DNA from 2 places in the Caldanaerovirga acetigignens genome. Region 2 is predicted to be linked to the other one. Evidence: riboswitches for the same ligand, from Rfam matches in the RefSeq annotation. Region 2 holds a riboswitch; the other holds the start of a gene.
What was found. A riboswitch is a leader RNA that binds a small molecule or an ion and turns the genes downstream of it on or off. The one in region 2 is predicted to bind cyclic di-GMP.
Positions count from the first base shown of each region.

Region 1: it holds a riboswitch for cyclic di-GMP, as region 2 does, so the genes downstream of both, BUB66_RS04815 (chemotaxis protein CheW) here and BUB66_RS03745 (type II secretion system F family protein) in region 2, are expected to answer to the same signal.

Region 1 is NZ_FRCR01000005.1:2,150-7,841, forward strand. Features, by position in the region: gene BUB66_RS04780 (DUF1659 domain-containing protein) at 1-150, shown strand, start outside; gene BUB66_RS04785 (DUF2922 domain-containing protein) at 188-409, shown strand; gene BUB66_RS04790 (YvrJ family protein) at 464-616, shown strand; gene BUB66_RS04795 (peptidoglycan recognition protein family protein) at 729-1,244, shown strand; gene BUB66_RS04800 (competence protein ComK) at 1,313-1,897, shown strand; gene BUB66_RS04805 (protein-glutamate methylesterase/protein-glutamine glutaminase) at 1,917-2,945, opposite strand; gene BUB66_RS04810 (bacteriohemerythrin) at 2,979-3,377, opposite strand; cyclic di-GMP riboswitch class I at 3,540-3,629, shown strand; gene BUB66_RS04815 (chemotaxis protein CheW) at 3,720-4,172, shown strand; gene BUB66_RS04820 (methyl-accepting chemotaxis protein) at 4,169-5,692, shown strand, end outside.
Region 2 is NZ_FRCR01000003.1:205,730-211,421, reverse strand. Features, by position in the region: gene gspE (type II secretion system ATPase GspE) at 1-483, shown strand, start outside; gene BUB66_RS03750 (type IV pilus twitching motility protein PilT) at 503-1,546, shown strand; cyclic di-GMP riboswitch class I at 1,542-1,626, shown strand; gene BUB66_RS03745 (type II secretion system F family protein) at 1,672-2,883, shown strand; gene BUB66_RS03740 (prepilin-type N-terminal cleavage/methylation domain-containing protein) at 2,922-3,503, shown strand; gene BUB66_RS03735 (type II secretion system protein) at 3,683-4,264, shown strand; gene BUB66_RS03730 (prepilin peptidase) at 4,324-5,073, shown strand; gene BUB66_RS03725 (hypothetical protein) at 5,115-5,492, shown strand; gene BUB66_RS03720 (PilW family protein) at 5,492-5,692, shown strand, end outside.

The sequences.
Region 1 (5,692 bases), on a different contig from region 2:
CCCGTAACAAGGACCAGGTCCTTCAGGAACCTGAAGCCTTCCGCCGTGGACGACGACGTGATGGCGGTGGCAAAGGCCTTCGCCGACCTTCAGTCCCACCCGGTGGACTCCATCGTAAAGGTGGTGGAAATCGCCCTGACCGAGGAGTAACGAAAGCCGGTAATTCGTAAGGAAGGAGGTGAAACGGATGGCAAAGACCTTAGAGCTCAGCTTCCAAAACGAGGCTGGTAAAACCTCGAGGATTCAAATCGCCGACCCGAAGGAAAACTTGACTCCCGAGGAAGTGCAGCCGGTAATGGACCTGGTGGTCGCAAAGAACATCTTCTCAACGAGCGGCGGTGACATCGTAAAAGCCCTCGGGGCCAGGATAATCATAAGAGACGCCGTGGAAATAATATCCGCCGGATAATTCTCCCCCGGGCTTTCGCCCGGGGCTTTAATTTAACCTGAAGGAGGTGCGACAATGGAAGAACTGATAGCTCAGGTTGCCAACGTGGGCTTTCCCATCGTGGTTTCTATATATCTCCTCGTGCGCATAGAATCCAAGATGGAGAGCCTCACGGTCAGCATCCACGAGCTTTCAAAGGTTATAGAAGGACTGAAAATCCCAAAATAAGCTTTGGAGCGCCTAATACCGCCTGCTGGGAAGGGCGCTCTTTAAAAAGGCGGACAAAAATAGCCCAGCTGCCCAAACAGCAAGTTACGGTTTGGGCAAGAGGATAAAGGACATGGAAAGGCAATACCCTCGCTTTATAGTGGTTCACCATACCGCAGGGCATGACGTTTCGGCCTTAGAGATAAACAGGATGCACGCCGCAAGGGGTTACGGCATAAAGATATCGGAGCCCCATTCCCTGGTAGAAGAATACCGAAAACGGGGTTTCCCCTGCGAAGGCGAAGCTGCCGTAGTGAGCATCGGCTACCACTACCTTATAAGGGCCGACGGCACCGTGGAAAGGGGCAGGCCTGACTTTGCCCCTGGGGCCCACTGCGCCGCTGCGGGGATGAACTCAAGGGCTATAGGCATAGCCCTCACGGGTAACTTTTCTTCCAAAGACAACCCTGAAGGCAAAAAAGGCCATACCACACCTACGCCAGCCCAAATCAAAGCCTTGAAGGAGCTTATATTCTTTTTGATGGACGTCTACTTCATACCCCCGCAGTCGGTGCAGAAGCACTCGGAAGTCATAGGGGCGAAAACCGAATGTCCAGGTGACAGGTTTTCCTTTTCTTTTTGGTCTTGACAGCGAACGTTTGTTTGGTTATAATTGTCTTAAAGTTCCGCCTTCGCCAAAATCTGGAGGTGTTGTAATTGAACATGGAGACTTTTTTACATTCGGGCATCGCGGCTTTAGTGCCCGTTTACGAAAATGGCCAGGGAAACGTCACCCAGCTCATTACTTCCGACGGAGGAGAACACCTCATACCGAAAACGGTAAAGACAGTCTTAAAAAGGGTAGCCAGGACTTACGGGGCCGACCTTTCCGCCCTTCGGAAGAATTACGGAAAGGCTGTAAACCGGAAAAATTACGTGCCTATTCCCCTTTCTTCCTCTTTAATCCTTATCCCTGTAAAGTTCCGGGAAAGGCCTTTGAGCGAAAACGACGGAACAGTAGGATACCTTTCTTACTACGAGATACGCGATATCTCGGAAGAAGGTGCGAGCAGCCGGGTCACGCTTTCAAGCGGAAAAGAACTCAAAATATTGCTCGCCAAAGCGACCTTCATGGAATACATTAAAGACGCAAAGCTCATCGCGGGACTCTATGAAGAAAGGCATAAAACAGGCAATCATCGCATCAGCGAAGATAAATTGGCTTACGGAGAAAAAGAGCATCTCAGGGAGGAACTCGTAAAACTCCTCCTTCAAATTCTAGCAAAAGGCGGCGGGTTTTGACCGCCGCTTATGTTTTTCGTCATTCTTTCCTCACACCGACAAGCTCAATTATTTTTGATGCTATTTCGTAGTTCGGGAGCACGAATTCCGCACCTTTTCGGTCTATGGCCGCTTTTGGCATCCCAAAAATCACAGCGGTTTCGGGCGATTCGGCTATGGTCCTGCCGCCGGATTTCCTTATCTTTACCATGGCATCGGCTCCGTCGTCGCCCATGCCCGTCATAAGGACTCCTATAGTGTCTTTGTCGAAGATCGAAAGGACTGACTCCATGGTGACATCCGCCGACGGCATGAAACGGTGCTTAGGACTGTCGGTGAGCACTATCTTCTTTTTCTTTCCTTCTTCTGTCACCAGGAGGTTGTAACCGCCTTTGCCGACATAACATACGCCGGGCTTTATCTCCATGCCGTCTTCTGCCTCGATTACCTTAATCGCACATTGCTCGTCTAGCCTTTTTGCAAAAGGGCCCGTAAAGGCCGGAGGCATGTGCTGCACGAGAAACACCGCCGCGTTAAGGCGTGCGGGCAGATAGGGGAGCACTTTCATAATGGATTTTGGGCCTCCTGTTGATATTCCTATGACCACAGCCTTCATATCGCCGTCGGACAAAATGTATTCTTCGGGCATCTTCACCGGACTTTCATTAAAAGACCCTATCGTCCTTGCCCCCGCTTTTACCTTGGCGATTAGCTCCTCTTCGAAATCCTTTAATCCTGGTCTCACCCCTTGAGGCTTTGCCACAAAATCGAAGGCGCCAAGTTCCAGGGCCTTCAAAGTCACATCAGCCCCTTTTTTCGTCTCGGAAGAGAGCATCAACACATTCCCAAGCTTTTTCTCCTTAATCTTTTCCAGGGCCGAGAGTCCGTCCATCCCCGGCATGTTTACGTCCATCGTTATGACATCCGGGCGAAGCTTCTCTGCTTTTTCCAATGCTTCGCTCCCGTTTTTTGCCGTATCGACCACCTTTATATACGGGTCTTTTTCGAGCACGTCCTTTATAATAAGCCTCATCAAGGCGGAGTCGTCTACCACGAGCACTTTTATCATGCTTTTCACCTCAAAAGTCCGTCAATTTCGATGTTATTTTTTCAAGTAATCCCCCAAAGCCCTGTCGGTCTTTTTTATATGGTTTATGAGCCAATCAACCAGGAAGCCGTTCATCTTCACGACGAGGTCAACCGTCGGGCCGGTTTGTTCGAGCTTTCCTTTAAATTCTTCGAATTTCTTTATGAAAATTTCATGCTGGTTTTTATGCCCATCATAACCCGGGTAGCTTTCCGCCTTCATTATTTTCTCTTCTTCGCCGAAATGCATTACCACGTAATCCCCGAGAAAACCGATGACCTTCTCAACCTCCTGTTTACCTTTTCCTTTTGTGCAGGCTTCCATAAGGTCATTCACCCGCTTGAAAAGTTCCTTGTGCTGTTCGTCTATCGTTTCAATTCCCGTCGAAAGGTCTTCCGTCCACTTTATCGCCATCAATATCCCTCCTTTACGATAATATTCGCCAAAAAAATCACCTTTTCCTTCCGGTTTATGCTAGAGCTTCATAAATATACCTGTGGCAAAATTTTCTTGACAGCTCTTGGTGGCAAATTATAGAATAGTACTAGCATTTTGACGCAATATTCGACAAAATATCGCCGAAAAAGGCAAACCTGTCGAAAGGCAGGGGCGCAAAGCCATGGGCCTACGGCTCTTTAAAAGGGCTACGGTCGCCAGGCTGCCGGCTCGATAAAGCTAGCAGCCTTTTTACCACAGGCTGCATTTTTTAATTCAACTCTTTTATTCTTTCGAAAGGGGGTTTTAGGATTGGAAAAGATGGTCATTTTTGGTCTGGGGAAAGAACTGTACGGAATGGACATTTTTGAGCTGAAAGAGATTATAAGGATGGCTGAAATAACCCGCATACCTAAGGCACCTTCCTTCATAGAAGGGGTCATAAACTTGCGCGGAAAAATAATCCCGGTCATCGACTTGAAAAAGAAGCTGGGAATATATGGAAATGAAAATCCGGAAGAGAAAAGGATACTGGTGACCGATGTAGGTGGACAGACTGCAGGGCTCGTAGTGGACTATGTTCACGAAGTAGCAGATGTTGAGGATAAGGATATAGAGCCACCCCCTGCCGTGCTCGAAATCGAAGGCCGGTTCATAAAAGGCCTTGCAAAGATGGGAGAAAGGATTGTAGTCCTCCTTAAAGCCGATGAAATATTGAGCCTAAAGGAAAAACAAGAGCTGGAAAATTTAGCGAAAGAGGGGATGCAAGGATGAAGCTATTTAAAAGAAAGAGTGCAGGCTTTGAAGGCACGAGGAAAGGTTCGATAAGGGCAAGGCTCGTTACCCTTTTTCTCACAATATCTCTTTTACCCCTTGTTGCCTTGAGCATATTTAACTTTACCGTTTCGCGCAATACCTTAATGCGGACGGTGGACCGGGAGCTGTTGAGTAAAGCCTCCCATACAGCCGACACTTTGGAGTGGTGGATAGGAGAAAAGATAAAGATGGTCGAGGCCATTGCAGAAAACCCTGTGGTAAAAAGCGGGGATATAAAGAGCTTGGTAGAGTTGCTTAAGACTATTCAGCCCATGGTTTCGGACGTCCAGACATTATGGTACGCCACGCCTGATGGAAAGGTCTACTCTTACGTGAACGAGGACGTTACTTCCCCGGCAGGAGATATAAACGACCGAAAGTACTTTAAGGACCTGCTTGCGACAGGGAGGACGGTAGTCTCTGAGGTCTTGGTGGACAAATTCACTGGCAACAAAATTGTAGTCATAGCTTCTCCAGTAAAGGGTTCTAACGGTATAAGCGGCATAGTAGGCGCCGATATAAGCGTCGATATTTTAAGCCAGCTTGTGAACTCGGTAAAATACGCCGATACAGGCTACGCCTTCATAGCGGACAAAACCGGCCTCGTCATCGCCCACCCCGACCAGAGCAAGGTCATGACCCTAAATATCACCAATTCCGGGTCCGAGTCATTGAATAAGGTGGGTCAGCGCATGATAAGGGGAGAAGAGGCCGCAGTGCATTACGAATTTGACAATGTGGAAAAGCTCGCAGCCATTTCTCCTGTCGCTTTTACTGGCTGGTCGGTGTGCGTGACCGCACCTACTTCGGAAATATATAAAGGCCTTGAAGGTTTCATTTTCAACACTCTTTTAGTAATGGCGGCAGCGGCAGCGATAATAATCCTGGCATCCCTTGCCTTCAGCCGACAGATATCCACGCCTCTTGCAAGGCTCAGCAAGGTGGCAGACACCATAGCGATGGGCGACATGAGAGTTGATGTGCCCACTAACTTTTTTGGCGAATTCGGGGCTCTGGCCGTGTCGCTGAAGAGAATGGTTGAAAACACGAAAAGTGTAATAGAGGCGTTGAAGACATCGATAGAAAATCTCGAGGTTGCTGCCAGAGACATATCCCAGGGGGCTCAGGACACCGCCCAGGCAGCCGAGCAGGTAGCAGAGACTATAAACCAGATTTCTCAAGGTGCCCAGGACATGGCTCAAAATGCGGAAAACATTTCGGCCGCAGTTGAAAATTCGACAAAAGGAATCGAAACTTTGGTGGAAAATATCGGGTTAATACGCCAGAACACCACCGAAACTGCGCATAACACCGAAGAAGGGGACAAAACCATGCAGGAGCTCATAAGCAAGATGGACCTCGTATCATCCAAAGCAGAAGACATAAAGTCCGCAATGGCAGGCTTGTTCGGACACGCCAAGGAAATCTCCGGCATAACCGACATAATAACCGGAATCGCCGAACAGACTAACCTCCTT
Region 2 (5,692 bases):
GTAAGGGCTGCCACAACAGGACATCTTGTTTTCAGCACTTTGCACACAAATGATGCTGCAGGGGCTGTGACCAGACTTTTGGACATGGGGATCGAGCCTTTTTTGGTCAACTCCTCGCTTCTTGGAGTGGTAGCCCAGCGCCTTGTAAGGCTTGTATGTCCTCAGTGTCGCGAATCTTATGAGCCGAAGCCGGGAGACATAGAATATGAGTTTATGGATGACAAAAGGAAGGTATTTTATCGGGGCAAAGGCTGCAGGCAATGCAACTATACGGGATACCAGGGAAGGACGGCAATCCACGAAATCCTGGTGATGACCGATGACATAAGGCAGATGGTATCTCAAAAGGTGCATGTATCGAAGATAAGGGAAGCTGCTATCGCCGGGGGGATGGTTACTTTGCGAGATGATGGGGTCTCAAAGGCTGCCCAAGGTCTGACAACGGTACAGGAAGTTTTAAGGGTGACGATAAGCGGATTTTAGTGGGGTATGGTGGTCATACTTGAAAGTTCAATTAATAGATATATTAAAAAAAGCGGTTGAAATAAAAGCTTCGGATATCCATTTAACGGTGGGATTGCATCCGGTTTTCCGTTGTAATGGAGTGCTGGAACCTCATACGGAATGGCCGGTGCTTGCTGCTTCTGATACGGAGAGGTTGGCCAGAGAAATTTTGGTTGGGAGATGGGAAGAATTTATCCAAAAAAAGGAAATTGACATTGCATATTCTGTAACAGGATTGGGACGATTCAGGGTGAACACCTTTTTCCAGCGGGGAAGCGTGAGCCTTGCCATACGCCTTGTAGGAGATTTAATCAGAAGTATTGAAGAACTGGGGCTTCCACCAATCGTAGGCGAGCTTGCCGATAAAAATCACGGCCTTGTTTTGGTTACCGGCCCCACCGGAAGCGGCAAAACCACGACCTTGGCGGCGATGATAGACAGGATAAACGAAACGCGAAGCTGCCATATAGTTACCTTGGAAGACCCGATAGAATACCTGCACAGGCATAAAAAGAGCATCGTAAATCAGCGGGAAATAGGGAGTGATACCTCTTCCTTTGCCAGTGCCTTGAGGGCTGCACTGCGCCAGGACCCTGATGTAATTCTTGTTGGTGAGATGCGTGACCTGGAGACTATCGCTACTGCCATTACAGCGGCGGAAACGGGTCATCTGGTGTTGGCGACCCTGCATACCGGCAGTGCCGTTCAGAGCATAGACAGGATAATAGACATTTTCCCACCCCACCAGCAAAACCAGGTAAGGTCTCAATTGGCAGATGTATTGATAGGGGTTGTTACTCAAAGGTTGCTACCTCGAGCTGACGGCGGAGGGCGGGTGGCGGCCGTCGAGATTTTGATAGCGACTCCGGCGGTCAGAAATCTCATACGGGAAGGCAAGACTTACCAGATAATTTCCCTTATGCAGACCGGAAGCCGCTTTGGAATGCAGACGATGGAAATGTCTATCCTCCAACTTTGCCAAAGAGGGATAGTTGATCCAAAAGCCTTTTTGATAGGAAAGGAAAATGATAATTTGTCCTGAAAAAGGGCAAACCCGGCGAAAGCCGGGGGCGCAAAGCTGCGGGCCTAAGGGCTTATGCCTATGGCAGCCGGGCTGCCGGGAATTTTTTCCCGGCATATTTTTTATAAATCGCAGGTGAGACATATATGGCAATTTTCGGGTATAAAGCCAGAGGAGAACGAGGAGAATTGATTACAGGTAAAATTGAAGCGAAAAGCGAAGAGGAGGCATTGAGGGAACTTGACGATAGAGGCCTTTTTGTGGTCGAACTGAAAAAAACAAGGGTGCTAGAAATAGCTAACTGGATTGAATCTGCGTTTTACAGAGTCAACAAAAAAGACCTGTCCGTTTTCTTCAGAGAATTAGCCACTATGATCAGTGCGGGAATCCCCATAGTGCCTGCATTAGAAATGCTTTCAACACAAACTGAAAAGAAGAAAATGAGAGAAAGCATAGAGAAAATACTGGAAAATTTAAGAGAAGGCTTCGCATTCTATGAAGCCTTGGAACGGCAACAAGGTATATTCCCTCAGATTGTTGTCCGCTCAATTGAGGCGGCAGAAATCAGCGGAACCCTAGACAAAACCTTGGAAGAACTTTCGGACCATCTTGCGAGAGACCACGAATTGGAAGAGAAAATAAAGTCGACTTTGGTGTATCCGGCCATAATAATTTCTTTGACAGTAGCAGTATTGATGGTGCTCCTTATCTTTGTTATTCCGGCCTTTCAAAACGTGATGAATTCTCTGGGAGTGCAACTGCCTTTACCTACTAAGGTGGTTTTACATACCGGCATTGCACTTCGAAGGGGATGGTATGCAATATTTGTCCTGCTTTTGGCACTTACTTTTTTCGCAATCCGCTTAATGAAATCGGAGCGCGCAAGACGAAAGGTTGACAAGTGGCTCTTGAAGGCCCCCATAGTAGGGATTCTTTACGAAAAAGCAGTGATATCGCGCTTCAGCAGGATTTTAGGGACGCTTCTTAAAAGTGGCGTCCCAATAATGGAGGCCCTTGAAGTGGCGGCGAGAACCGTTGGAAACCAGGTAGTGGGAGACGTTATCCTTCAGGCTAGGGAAAACATCAGGGAAGGCAGGAGCGTTGCGGATACCCTTGAAATAAGCGGCCTTTTTCCGCCGATGGTGACAGCCATGATAGCAGTGGGAGAAGAGACAGGTGCTCTGGATGCTCTCCTTGAGAGAGTCAATAACTTCTACGAACGCGAACTTGAAGAAGCAACTAGGCGACTTTCTTCGATGATAGAGCCGGTAATGATAGTCGTGCTGGGTGCGGCGGTGGGATTCATCGTTATTTCCATACTGCTGCCGTACTTCCAGATAATAGGGAATATGGGTTGACATGGAGGGAGGTGGACAAGAGAAAATAAAAAAAGGTGATGAATATAATAAACGAAAAAAATAAAAAATTAAGGGGGTTTTTGTTTATGGGTAAAGGGATTTTCCAGAAAGGAAAGTACCAGTCAGGTTTTACACTTGTGGAGCTCCTAGTTGTAATAGCAATTATCGGTATCCTTGCTGCAATAATCCTACCCAATGCTTTCAATGCTATAGAGAAAAGCAAAGTAGCGGCGGCGGAAGCGGATTATAAGGCAATTAAAGCGGCAGCGTTGAACTTTTATGCTGACTTAGGAAAATGGCCTGCAGATCTTACGAATAATAATGGAAACGACCCAGGTTTTGTGAGTAACCCTTTCACATCAGATCCTGATAAAAGTAATTGGAATGGTCCATATTTAGAGCGGTGGCCTTCCAAAAACCCGTGGGGTGGAAAGTATTTATATCAAAACGACAGCAATCACAACTGGGACAATCAAGCAGGTAACGATCTTGCTAGGTATTTAGAACTACAGTCTGTACCGGATAGTGCTTCCGACAGACTGAAGGCTGATCTAGGCGAAAGTATGGTTATTCAAGACAAAAGTGCCAAAAAAGTGTATATTTTAATTTCAAAGGATTAAGGGATTCTTTACAGTAAGCCTGCAACTCAATAATGCAAATTGCCCGGTCGGAGTAGCCTGCCTGTGGTGCTCATGCGCCTATAGCAGGCTACCCGGCCCTACCTTAACTCGCCTCATCTCATTTCCGGCAAGGGGTAGATGGTGAGCAGATGTTATTTTTTCTGGGAAGGATGTGAACCGTGAGGCTTGGTCTATCAAACCTGAGACGCGGCCAGCGAGGCTTCACCCTGGTGGAGCTTTTGGTAGTTATCGCCATCGCCGGTATCTTGGCGACTATTATTGTGCCCAATGTCTTCAAAGCGATGGAAAAGGCGAAGATATCGCGGGTGGTCGCCGATGTTCGGGCAATAAAGGCGGCCGGTTACGCCTATTACGCCGATACCGGTGATTGGCCGAAGGCAGGGCAGGATTTCTATGACCCCGGCTTCAGCGACGACTATGGCTTTGTGTACTTCATGAAGCCCGACGGTAATGCCGGTTGGAACGGGCCTTACTTGGAGAAGCCGCCCGGCGCCACGCCTTGGGGCGGGCGTTACCGCTACTGGAAGAGCAGAATAACAGGCACCGTGTATGACGCCGGGGGCAATCCGATTACGGTTAACAACACAAAATGCGCCGTGGTTACTATCGGCGGTTTTCCTGAAGAAGGGATTCGCGACGCCGTGGACAGGCAAATTCGAGAAGATATCGGTTATTCCTATGTAGGAGAGGAAAACGGCAAGTATTATATTTCGGTGGTCATCTGGATGGATGGATTGTAATGGTATAGTGTTTGGAATTTGAGCAAAGGGAAGGGACTTGAAAGATAACTATGTTTTGGATGGGGAGTTTCTTCTTAGTAGGCCTATTTATCGGCAGTTTTCTCAATGTAGTCATATACCGCCTGCCGCGAGGAGAGACGATAATTTGGGGGCGATCCCGCTGCCCTGCATGTGGGCGGGTGCTGGCATGGTACGACCTTGTGCCGGTGGTAAGTTACCTTGCCCTGCGGGGCAGATGCCGCCACTGCGGGGAGAAGATCTCCCCGCGGTACGTGGCAGTGGAGCTCCTGACGGGTGCGGTTTTCGCTGTGCTTTTTTGGCATTTCGGGTTAAGTGCGGCTCTCTTGAAATACCTTTTTTTGGGCTGTATCCTGATAGCGGCGTCGTTCATAGACCTGGAACATTACGTTATCCCGGATCGGTTGGTGGCGGCAGGGTTTATCGGGGTCGGGCTGTTTGAGCTTTATTTTCGGGAAGTTGGATTTTTGTCTTCGTTTTTTGGCAGTGTTGCATCGGGAGGAATCCTGCTTTCAGTCATTATCCTGAGCCGTGGCGGAATGGGGCTTGGCGATGCGAAGCTTGCCGCGATGGTGGGATTTTTTCTCGGGTGGCCGAAGGCTGTTTTTTCGCTTTTTTTGGCTGTAATTTCCGGCGGCATTGTGGCAGCTTTCCTTCTTTTATTAAAGCTCAAGGGGAGGAAGGACGCCGTGCCTTTCGGCCCCTTTATTTCCATCGGGGCGATTGCTGGCCTTTTATGGGGAGAGGTCGTTTTCGGGTGGTATGTGAACGTATTTATTCACTCCATTTAGGGATGACTTATTAAAGGGCGTTCGTTGGGGAGGCGCAAGCGATGAACTCAGGGCAAAAAATCGGCGGCTTTACCCTTGTCGAGGTGCTCCTTGCCACTTTGATCATAGTAGTTGCTACTGTCCCCATTATGAACGCCTTTTTTCAGGGGACAAGATGGACCGCAGAATCTCGGGAAATGATAATGGCCTTGAACCTGGCGCAGATGGTGCTAGAAAAATTGTATGATAAGGAGTATGATGAGTTGGATGCTTCGGAGGTTACAGAGCCGATTTCCTTTGACGAATATCCCCAATATAAATACCAAATACTGGTGGAGGATAATGGGATAGAAGGGATAAAAAGAATAAAAGTTACGGTATACGATGCCGATACCATGAAGGAACTTGCGACTCTGGTGACCGACAGGAGTGACTGGTGATGAACGAAAGCAAAAGTTCTAGAGCAGCTTTCGCCCTAATAGAAGTCGTCGTCGCCCTTTCGGTGTTCACGCTCGTTGTAGGAGCAGCCCTTACCCTTTACCAGCAATCGATTCTTACCTGGAAGAGGGATGAAGCGAGGTTTGACGTACAGGAGGAATTAAAATATGCTCTTGAGTGTATGAGCAGGGACATAATGTCT